Regions from separate parts of the Pseudomonas sp. GW822-FHT07A10 genome, predicted to be linked through region 2. Evidence: riboswitches for the same ligand, from Rfam matches in the RefSeq annotation. Region 2 holds a riboswitch; the other holds the start of a gene.
What was found. A riboswitch is a leader RNA that binds a small molecule or an ion and turns the genes downstream of it on or off. The one in region 2 is predicted to bind cobalamin.

Region 1 (5,127 bases), on a different contig from region 2:
TCATCGAAGCCAAGCGTGCACTCGCAATGGCGCCGGCTGCAGCGCCTATCGTCACTGCGCGCAAATAAGCGGACAGTTTACAAGGCGAACTTAAAGTCTTACTTGAAGTTTGCCGCGTAGCCGCTAGAATCCTGATCTATTATTGATGGCAAACCGCCTGCGTTCTGCGCAGGCGGTTTTCTTTTCTGTCTTTGTGGCAGAAAAAAGCCGCAGCCAGATCAGGATGTTCTGTTTATGACGATGTCGGCCCGCCTCGCACTCATGTTCTTCGCAGCGCTGCTCAGCGCCTGCGCCAGCCGCACACCGCCTCCTGCGCCGGTGGTTCGCGCACCGATTGTTTTCGGTTCTCCCCAAGCCTTTTCCCCTGCGGCAGAAGACGTGCTGTTTCGCGCGCTCGGTCTGGTGGGGACGCCTTATCGTTGGGGTGGCAACACGCCGGATTCCGGGTTCGATTGCAGCGGTTTGATCGGTTACGTCTATCGTGATGTCGCAGGCATTTCCTTGCCGCGGTCCACACGCGAAATGATCGGCATGCAGGCTCCGAACGTCGGCAAGGAAGGCCTGCAAACCGGCGACCTGATTTTCTTCGCCACCAATGGTGGCTCTCAGGTCAGCCATGCCGGGATCTATGTCGGCGAAGGGCGCTTCGTCCATGCACCGGCCACGGGCGGCACGGTGAAACTGGACAGCTTGTCCAAGGCTTATTGGCAGAAGGCTTATCTGAGCGCCAAGCGCGTCTTGCAACCTGAACACTTGGCACATAATCCCTAGGGGTTTGTCATGATCGCTCTGGCGGAGTTGTAGGAGCGAGGCTTGCCCGCGAAGGCGGCAGCACAGTCAACATTGATGTCGACTGACACACCGCTTTCGCGGGCAAGCCTCGCTCCTACGGACAGACTTTACTTGGCCGCGGAAACGCGCCACACCTTGTTCCCCACATCATCCGCCACCAGCAAGCCGCCCTGCTGATCGATCACCACGCCCACCGGCCGACCCATGGCTTTTCCCTCGTCGTTGAGGAAGCCGGTAAGCACATCCAGCGGCTGCCCGCTCGGTTTGCCGGCGCTGAACGGCACGAAAATCACTTTGTAGCCGCTGTGCGGTTTGCGGTTCCACGAGCCATGCTGGCCGATGAAGGCGCCTTGGGTGAACGGAGCGGGCAACTTGCTGCCTTCGGCGAATGTCAGGCCCAGCGATGCGGTATGGGGCCCCACTGCGTAGTCCGGTGCAATGGCCTTGGCGACCAGATCAGGGTTTTGTGGCTCGACGCGAACATCGACATGTTGCCCGTAATAGCTGTAAGGCCAGCCATAGAACCCGCCGTCCTTCACTGACGTGATGTAGTCCGGCACCAGGTCGCTGCCGATTTCGTCACGCTCGTTGACTGCGGTCCACAGAGCACCGCTTTGCGGCTCCCAGGCCAGGCCGTTCGGGTTACGAATCCCCGAGGCGAAGATTCGATGGTTGCCGGTGGCGCGATCCACTTCCCAGATCGCCGCGCGACCTTCCTCCTGATCCATGCCGTTTTCGCCGACGTTGCTGTTCGAACCCACGGTGACGTACAGCTTGCTGCCGTCCTTGCTGGCGATGACATTTTTGGTCCAGTGGTGATTTCGCGTTCCGCCCGGCAAATCGACCACTTTGATTGGCTGTGACTTGATTGCTGTCTCGCCGTTTTCATAGTGAAAACGCAGCAAGCGGTCGGTGTCGGCGACATACAGGTCTTTGCCAACCAGGGTCATGCCGAAAGGCGAGTTGAGGTTTTCCAGGAACACCGTGCGGGTTTCGGCGACGCCGTCGTGGTCCTTGTCCCGCAGCAGAGTGATGCGGTTCGGGCTGGGGACGCCGGCTCCGGCGCGGCCCATGACTTTGCCCATGATCCAGCCGCGAATGCCATTGCTGTCATCGGATTTGGACGGCGCGTTGGTTTCGGCCACCAGTACGTCGCCGTTGGGCAGCACGTAGAGCCAGCGTGGGTGTTCGAGGCCTTCGGCAAACGCTACTACTTGAGTGCCTGCGGCGGCGACGGGTTTTTTACCCTGAGGCCAGCCGATCGCCGGGGCGATGTTCACCGTCGGGATCAGGGTTTTGTTCGGTTCCGGCAGCTTGGGCGACGGTCCGGTGCCGTCCGAGACTTGCAGGCTGGAGGTTTCACCACAGGCGGCGAGCCCCCCGGCGAGCGCGATGATGAAAATGAGCTGGGGTTTGCGCATTACTGATCTTCCCTATGAATGCATTGACGTAATCATAGAGAAGCGTAAACACCCGATGGTTCAACCGGTCAGCCGCGGGCCTCCTTGAACAGCACGGCGATCCCCGGATGGTAGTTTCCGGCTTCATTGCGCAATTTGCGGTAGGCGTAAGGGAAATACCAGGCCACGGCGCAGGTGTGTTCCTTTTGCAGGTCGTCGAGCATGTCCTGGAGTTCTTCTGGGGTAGCGCTGTGCTGGGCTTTTTGTGGGGCGACAAACAGGCAGCCGAGTTTCAGGTCGCTGGCGTAGCTGATGCGCTTCGCGTCGCTGGTGATGTCCGCCAGTGCCTGGGTCAGGTTCAAGCTATTGACCCGTGGCCAGCGCTGGGTGGCCTGCAGGTAAGCGCGTTCTTCGCTGGTAGCGATAAACAGATCGGCGCGGGCGTTGCGTTCGCCTTCTTCGGTCTGTTTGCGCGACGGTGTTTGCTGCAGCGTGACCATTTCCGCCATCCAGGCTGCGGCAGAGAGCAGGCCGAGGTTGGCGTTTTCGTCGTACCAGTAAGGCGTATCGTTATCTCCGCGCACGGCGTTGTAGCGGTCGATACAGTCAAACCAGCGTTCCAGCACCGGGCGCAGGAATTCCAGCTTCGGATTGCTGATGATCATGCCTTGCATGTGGCTCACCCTTGTTATTGTGTTATGAGGTTGTGGCTCTTTGATATCACTGCTGGCAGTGTGGCACAAGATTGGCGTCAGATAATTGATCGGCGGCAGTTATTCGCCGGAAGGCGTCCCGTCTTTAATTGACGCTCCACCCCCAACCCTCTAACCTTCGCGGCTTGTTTCAGGTGCTCTGTGGCCTTGGTCGACAGAGTGAAACAGGGAAGCCGGTGAGTGGATTTCTTCCAGCGAAGAATGATCACGATCCCGGCGCTGCCCCCGCAACGGTAAATGAGTGAAGACTGTGCCTTGAGCCACTGTGTCGACTGTCGACATGGGAAGGCGCGCAGTTGGCCCCGCGCCGCTCATGAGCCCGGAGACCGGCCTGATCCATTCAGCGGCATCACGGTGGGCGATGCCAGGCTTCTTGCCGTCTATTCTTGTGCCTGCCCGCCGTTATCCAGCCTCAACGGAGAGCTCCCCCATGACTGATACCCCTGATCGTGACGAACGCCATCTGGCGCGCATGCTGCGCAAAAAAGCCGTGATCGACGAACGCATCGCCAATTCGCCGAATGAATGCGGCCTGCTGCTGGTGCTGAGCGGCAACGGTAAAGGCAAAAGCAGTTCGGCGTTCGGCATGCTGGCGCGCTCCATGGGCCACGGCATGCAATGCGGCGTGGTGCAGTTCATCAAGGGGCGCAGCAGCACCGGCGAGGAATTGTTCTTCCGGCGCTTTCCGGAGCAGGTGCGTTTTCATGTGATGGGCGAGGGCTTCACCTGGGAAACCCAGGACCGCCAGCGTGACATCGCCGCCGCCGAAGCTGCGTGGGCGGTGTCCCGCGAACTGTTGAGCGATCCGTCGATTGGCCTGGTGGTACTCGATGAATTGAACATCGCCCTCAAGCACGGCTACCTCGATCTCGATCAGGTGCTCAGCGACTTGCAGGCCCGTCCGCCGATGCAGCATGTGGTGGTCACTGGCCGTGGCGCCAAACCGGAGATGATCGAACTGGCTGACACCGTCACCGAAATGGGCATGATCAAGCACGCTTTCCAGGCCGGGATCAAAGCGCAAAAAGGCGTCGAGTTGTGAATCAACCACGTCAATGCCCGGCGGTACTGATTGCCGCGCCGGCCTCCGGTCAGGGCAAGACCACCGTCACCGCCGCGCTCGCCCGTTTGCATCGCAATCAGGGGCGCAAGGTGCGCGTGTTCAAATGCGGCCCGGACTTTCTCGACCCGATGATTCTCGAGCGCGCCAGCGGTGCGCCGGTTTATCAACTGGACATGTGGATGGTCGGCGAGCAGGAAAGTCGTCGCCTGTTGTGGGAAGCCGCTGGCGAAGCCGATCTGATCCTCATCGAAGGCGTCATGGGGCTGTTCGACGGTACACCGTCCAGTGCCGACCTGGCGCGGCATTTTGGTGTGCCGGTGCTCGGCGTGATTGACGGCACCGCGATGGCGCAGACCTTTGGCGCACTGGCCCTGGGGCTTGCGCGCTATCAGCCGGATTTGCCGTTTGCCGGTGTGTTGGCCAACCGGGTTGGCACCCTGCGTCATGCGCAATTGCTCGAAGGCAGTCTGACAGAAGGCTTGCGTTGGTACGGCGCGTTGTCCCGGGAGACCGGCATCGAATTGCCGAGTCGGCACCTCGGTCTGGTACAGGCCAGCGAATTGAATGATCTCGATCTGCGCCTCGATGCAGCCGCCGCCTCGCTGGCCAGCAGTTGCGATGTGGCGTTGCCGCCGGCCGTGGAATTCGCCGCACCTGAAGTGATCGCCGCCGAACCGTTGCTGGCCGGTGTGCGGATTGCCGTGGCCCGGGACGAAGCCTTCGCGTTTACCTACGGCGCGAGCCTGGATCTGCTGCGGGCCATGGGCGCCGAGTTGTCTTTCTTCTCGCCGATCCGCGACCGCGAGTTGCCGGCGGCAGACAGCCTTTATCTGCCGGGCGGTTACCCTGAATTGCACCATGTGGCGTTGTCACAAAACACGCCAATGCTGACCGCCATTCGCGATCACCACGCGGCGGGCAAACCGTTGCTGGCCGAGTGTGGCGGCATGTTGTACCTGCTGGACTCGTTGACCGATGTCGAGGGTACTCGCGCTGAACTGGTTGGCTTGCTGGCCGGTGATGCGGTGATGCAGAAGCGTTTGGCGGCGTTGGCTTTGCAGGCGGTGGAACTGCCTGAAGGTTTGCTGCGTGGACACACTTATCACCACTCGCTGACCAGCACCGAGCTTGAGCCGATTGCGCGTGGCCTGAGCCCCAA
Region 2 (5,127 bases):
TCGGACTGACTGCGCTCGCTGCGCCACGCCAGATCCTTGAAGCTGATCGGCCGACTGATGATTCGCCCGTCCAGCTCCGGCAGCGCGATGTGCATCGCCAAGTCACGGGGACCGAGGCCTTGCTCGCTGGTACGCCAACCGGGCTCGTTGTCCTGGGCGCAGATTGCCTGAATCACCGGGATGTTGCGACGAAACGGCCGCAGGTGCGGCGCTTCAGGGCTGGACTGGGCGAAACCGGTGGTGTTCAGAATCACCCCCGCCTCGACTTCATCCAGCCAGTCCTCGACCACCGTCAGGCAGCCGGGCTCTTTCAGACTGGCCAGCGCAATCGGCAACGGGTTGAGCCCCGCCGCCTGCAAACGCTGGCAGAAAACATCGATGAAACCGGTGTTCGCCGCCTGCAAGTGCGAGCGGTAAAACAGCACCGCCGCCACCGGCTGATCGGCCTGCCAGTCGGCTTGCCAATCCTGAAGGTGCGCGGGGCTTTTTTGCGGGTGGTAGATCGCGGTGCGTGGCAGGGTTTGCGGCTCGGACCATGGATAGTCGCGACCCAGCCAGCGACTGGCGAGGCAGCGAAACAGGTCGAGCGCATTGGCCATGCCGCCCTGACGCAGGAAGTGCCAGAGCCGGTCGCGGTCTTCGGGAGTTACGGTGCTCAGGTCGCTGAGTTCCGGGTCCGGACGATCGTCGCCCGGCACCAGAATCAACTGCACACCGCGCTGGGACAATTCCACCAGACGCTCGATGCCGTAACGCCAATAGGCGATACCGCCATGCAGCGAGATCAGAATCACCTTGGCGTGGCGCAGCACTTCGTCGACATAAAGATCGACCGAGGCGTGATTCTGCACCTGCATCGGGTTGGCCAGGCGCAGGCTCGGGTAATCGTCGGGCAGCTGCTGCGCCGCCTCGGCGAGCAACGCCAGACTGGAATCGCCGCTGCACAGGATCACCAGCTCGGCGGGGGTTTGTCCAAGGTCGGCAATGTTGTCATCCGACACGAAACCGCCGGGCTGGGTCCTGAGCAGGTGCATGGGTTAAACGCTGAGCGCAGCGCGCAATTGCGCTTCGAGTTGAACGGCGTCCAGCGCCTGACCGATCAACACCAGACGGGTGGTGCGCGCTTCCTCGGCGCCCCACTGACGGTCAAAGTGCTTGTCGAAACGCGTGCCCACGCCCTGAATCAGCAGGCGCATCGGCTTGTTCGGCACCGCCGCGAAACCCTTGACCCGCAGAATGCCGTGCTGCACCACCAGTTGCGTCAGCGCGTCCATCAGCAGGCTTTCGTCGGCTTGTGGCAGCTCGATCGAGATGGAGTCGAACGCGTCATGGTCGTGATCGTGGTCGTCTTCATCTTCGTGGTGGTGATCGTGATGGCTGTGGCGGCTGTCGATGTGTTCTTCGGAACCGGCACCAAGGCCGATCAGCACGTCCAGTGGCAAGCGACCGCTGCTGGCTTCGATGACTTTCACCGCCGGTGGCAGCTCTTCGGCGACTTCCAGGCGCACTCGGGCCAGGTCTGCGGCGCTGATCAGGTCGGCTTTGTTGAGGATTACCAGGTCGGCGCTGGCCAGTTGGTCGGCGAACAGTTCGTGCAGTGGCGATTCGTGGTCCAGGTTCGGGTCGAGTTTGCGCTGGGCATCCACTTGATCCGGGAATGCAGCGAAAGTGCCGGCAGCGACGGCCGGGCTGTCGACCACGGTGATCACCGCGTCAACGGTGCAGGCACTGCGGATTTCCGGCCACTGGAAGGCTTGAACCAAAGGCTTTGGCAGGGCCAGGCCCGAGGTTTCGATGAGGATGTGGTCGAGGTCGCCGCGGCGCGCAACGAGTTCGCGCATCACCGGGAAGAATTCTTCCTGGACGGTGCAGCACAGGCAGCCGTTGGCCAGTTCGTAGACGCGGCCGCTGGCCTCTTCTTCGGTGCAGCCGATTGAGCACTGCTTGAGGATCTCGCCATCGATGCCCAGTTCGCCGAACTCGTTGACGATCACCGCGATGCGACGGCCCTGGGCGTTGTCGAGCATGTGCCGCAACAAGGTGGTTTTGCCCGAGCCGAGGAAGCCGGTGACGATGGTGACGGGGAGTTTGGCCAGTGTTTTCATCGGATGCCCTTTGGCAAGGTGGCGGGCATACGGGACGACAACCGGCAACGCGGGGGCGCGTGCCTGAAGAGTTCGCCACCGGATCACCCCGCCCGGTTGAAAGTGAGAATCTGTGTCGAGGCAGGTCTCCTGGCTGACGGTGTGCCCGGCGGGTCAGCCTGGCATTCGCTGCGCCTTCCCGCGAGCCCGTTGCACAGGGTTTGCAGTGGCGTGGCAGCGAACATCACCGTTCACAGTTGCGGGGGCAGCCGCGGCATCGACCGCGTTCCCTTCTTAGCTTCGACAGACGCCGAAGAACCTCGAAAGCGCAAGGCTACGCATCGTGTGGGGGCGGGTCAATCACTGCGCACGCCACCCGCACTTACAAAGAGCCAATCATTTTGGTATTCAAGTGAGAACCCCTGCCAATTGACTCCCCGCCCTCGCCCATGCTCTCCTACACGCCTTGTTACGGGTGCCCTTCACAGGGTGAAACGGGAAACCGGTGAATCATGTGCTTTACTCTAAAGCCATGTCAGTCCGGTGCTGCCCCCGCAACGGTAAGCGAGTGAAGCGTCAGATCCACTGTGCCGGCCATACGGCATGGGAAGGTGATGTTTGCAGGTTCAGGCACAAGCCCAGCCCCTCGCGAGCCCGGAGACCGGCCCGCAACACAAAGTGACTTTTACGTTCACTGAATGACAAACCCGCGGTGGGCGGGCGCTGTTCGAAATCTCTGCGAGCCCTTGGCGTGCGGAGGTTTTCATGCGCTCTATTCACCCGCTGACAGACCAGAGGGAAGCGCCATGACGATCATCAGCAGCACCGCCAGCAACACCGACAAGAGCATCGCCAGCACCACCACGACCCTGACTCAACGCCTGACCGCCGCCGTGTGTGCGTCGATCCTTGGCGCCAGCCTTGTGTATTTCGCCGGTTTCTCGCACATCGAAGCGGTGCACAACGCCGCGCACGATACCCGTCACAGCTCCGCCTTTCCGTGCCATTGAGACCTGCTGAGATGATCAAGCGTATTGCGCAAACCGCAGGTTTCACCGGGCTGCTGGCCGCCCTGCTATTGACCCTGCTGCAAAGCTTCTGGGTCTCCCCGCTGATTTTGCAGGCAGAGACCTACGAAAAATCCGAGCCGGCCGCTGTTGAAATCCACGAACACGCCGCGGGCGCAGTCGCTCATACCCACGATGCCGAAGCCTGGGAACCGGAAGACGGCTGGCAGCGCGTGCTGTCCACTACCGGCGGCAACCTGGTGGTAGCCGTCGGTTTCGCCCTGATGCTCGCCGGTCTTTACACCCTGCGCGCACCGACCAAAACCTCTCAGGGCCTGCTTTGGGGCCTGGCCGGTTATGCGACGTTCGTGCTGGCTCCGACTCTCGGCCTGCCGCCTGAGCTGCCGGGCACTGCCGCGGCTGATCTGGCGCAACGGCAAATCTGGTGGATCGGCACTGCCGCGTCCACGGCCGTCGGCATCGCGTTGATCGTGTTCAGCCGTCACTGGCTGATGAAAACTCTCGGCGTGGCGATCCTGGCCGTGCCGCATGTGATTGGCGCACCACAACCGGAAGTCCATTCAATGCTGGCGCCGGAAGCCCTGGAAGCGCAATTCAAAATCGCTTCGCAGCTGACCAACGTGGCGTTCTGGCTGGCCCTGGGCCTGATCAGCGCCTGGTTGTTCCGCCGCAAAAGCGATGGCCATTACAGCGCATGACTGACGTCAGCTCTGCGCCGACCCTGGTGGTCGGCCTGGGCTGCCAGCGCGGCTGCCCCGTCAGCACGCTGCGGGCGCTGCTCGATCAGGCGTTACAGGCCCATCAAATCGGGCTCAGTGAGATCAAGGCCTTGGCCAGCATCGACCTGAAGCGCGAAGAGCCTGGCCTGATCGAACTGGCCGAACAGCTGGCATTGCCGCTGATGTACTTCAGCAGCGAACAATTGGCGACCTATCAAGCACAACTGAGTCACCACTCGGACATCGCGTTTGAACGCACCGGTTGCTACGGCGTGGCGGAAAGCGCTGCGTTGGCCCTGGCCGAACAATTGGCCCAGGCACCGGCAAAGTTACTGATTCCACGACAAAAATACGCCCAGGCCACCCTGGCATTGGCCAGCGCCGCGTAAAATCCCCGATAATCCCTGCCCTCGATCATGAGCATTCTTCATCTGAAGCATGCCCAGCACCTATTTCTGACAGGAAACGACGATGACCGTCTACTTCATTGGCGCCGGCCCCGGCGACCCGGAACTGATCACCGTCAAAGGCCAGCGGCTGATTCGTAGCTGCCCGGTCATCATCTATGCCGGCTCCCTGGTCCCCGCCGCCGTTCTGGAAGGCCACCGGGCCGAACAGGTGGTCAACAGCGCTGAACTGCATCTGGAACAGATCGTCGAGCTGATCAAGACCGCCCACGCTAACGGCCAGGACGTGGCCCGGGTGCATTCCGGCGACCCGAGCCTGTACGGCGCGATCGGCGAGCAGATTCGCTACTTGCGTGAACTCGACATCCCTTTCGAAATCATTCCCGGCGTCACCGCCACCGCCGCCTGCGCGGCCCTTTTGGGTGCCGAACTGACCCTGCCGGACGTGTCACAGAGCGTGATTCTGACCCGCTATGCCGACAAAACCGCGATGCCCGCTGGTGAAGAACTGGGCAGTCTGGCGCAGCACGGGGCGACCATGGCGATCCATCTGGGGGTCAATCATCTGGAAAAGATCCTTGCCGAATTGCTACCGCACTACGGCGCCGACTGCCCGATCGCGGTGATCCACCGGGCGACCTGGCCGGATCAGGATTGGGTGGTGGGAACGCTGGCGGATATTGCCGGGAAGGTTGAAGCCAAGGGCTTTCGTCGGACGGCGCTGATTCTGGTGGGTCGGGTGCTGGGCAGCGATCACTTCAGTGAGTCGTCGCTGTATCGCGCGGGGCATGCGCATTTGTACAGACCTTAAGCCAAACACACCCTGTGGCGAGGGGGCTTGTCGGAACGCCGCATCGCCCCGTTCGGCTGCGAAGCAATCGTAAGACCA

Region 1: it holds a riboswitch for cobalamin, as region 2 does, so the genes downstream of both, cobO (cob(I)yrinic acid a,c-diamide adenosyltransferase) here and cobW (cobalamin biosynthesis protein CobW) in region 2, are expected to answer to the same signal.

What each region holds. Positions count from the first base shown of each region.
Region 1 covers NZ_JBXAKV010000018.1:95,263-100,389, forward strand. The annotation lists gene AC1RL4_RS25325 (C40 family peptidase) at 1-68, shown strand, start outside; gene AC1RL4_RS25330 (C40 family peptidase) at 235-771, shown strand; gene AC1RL4_RS25335 (PQQ-dependent sugar dehydrogenase) at 900-2,213, opposite strand; gene AC1RL4_RS25340 (hypothetical protein) at 2,282-2,866, opposite strand; cobalamin riboswitch at 3,021-3,254, shown strand; gene cobO (cob(I)yrinic acid a,c-diamide adenosyltransferase) at 3,336-3,947, shown strand; gene AC1RL4_RS25350 (cobyrinic acid a,c-diamide synthase CobB) at 3,944-5,127, shown strand, end outside.
Region 2 covers NZ_JBXAKV010000001.1:33,816-38,942, reverse strand. The annotation lists gene cobN (cobaltochelatase subunit CobN) at 1-1,034, opposite strand, end outside; gene cobW (cobalamin biosynthesis protein CobW) at 1,038-2,105, opposite strand; cobalamin riboswitch at 2,208-2,422, opposite strand; cobalamin riboswitch at 2,541-2,768, shown strand; gene AC1RL4_RS00130 (CbtB domain-containing protein) at 2,891-3,094, shown strand; gene AC1RL4_RS00125 (CbtA family protein) at 3,106-3,810, shown strand; gene AC1RL4_RS00120 (cobalamin biosynthesis protein) at 3,807-4,220, shown strand; gene cobM (precorrin-4 C(11)-methyltransferase) at 4,303-5,049, shown strand.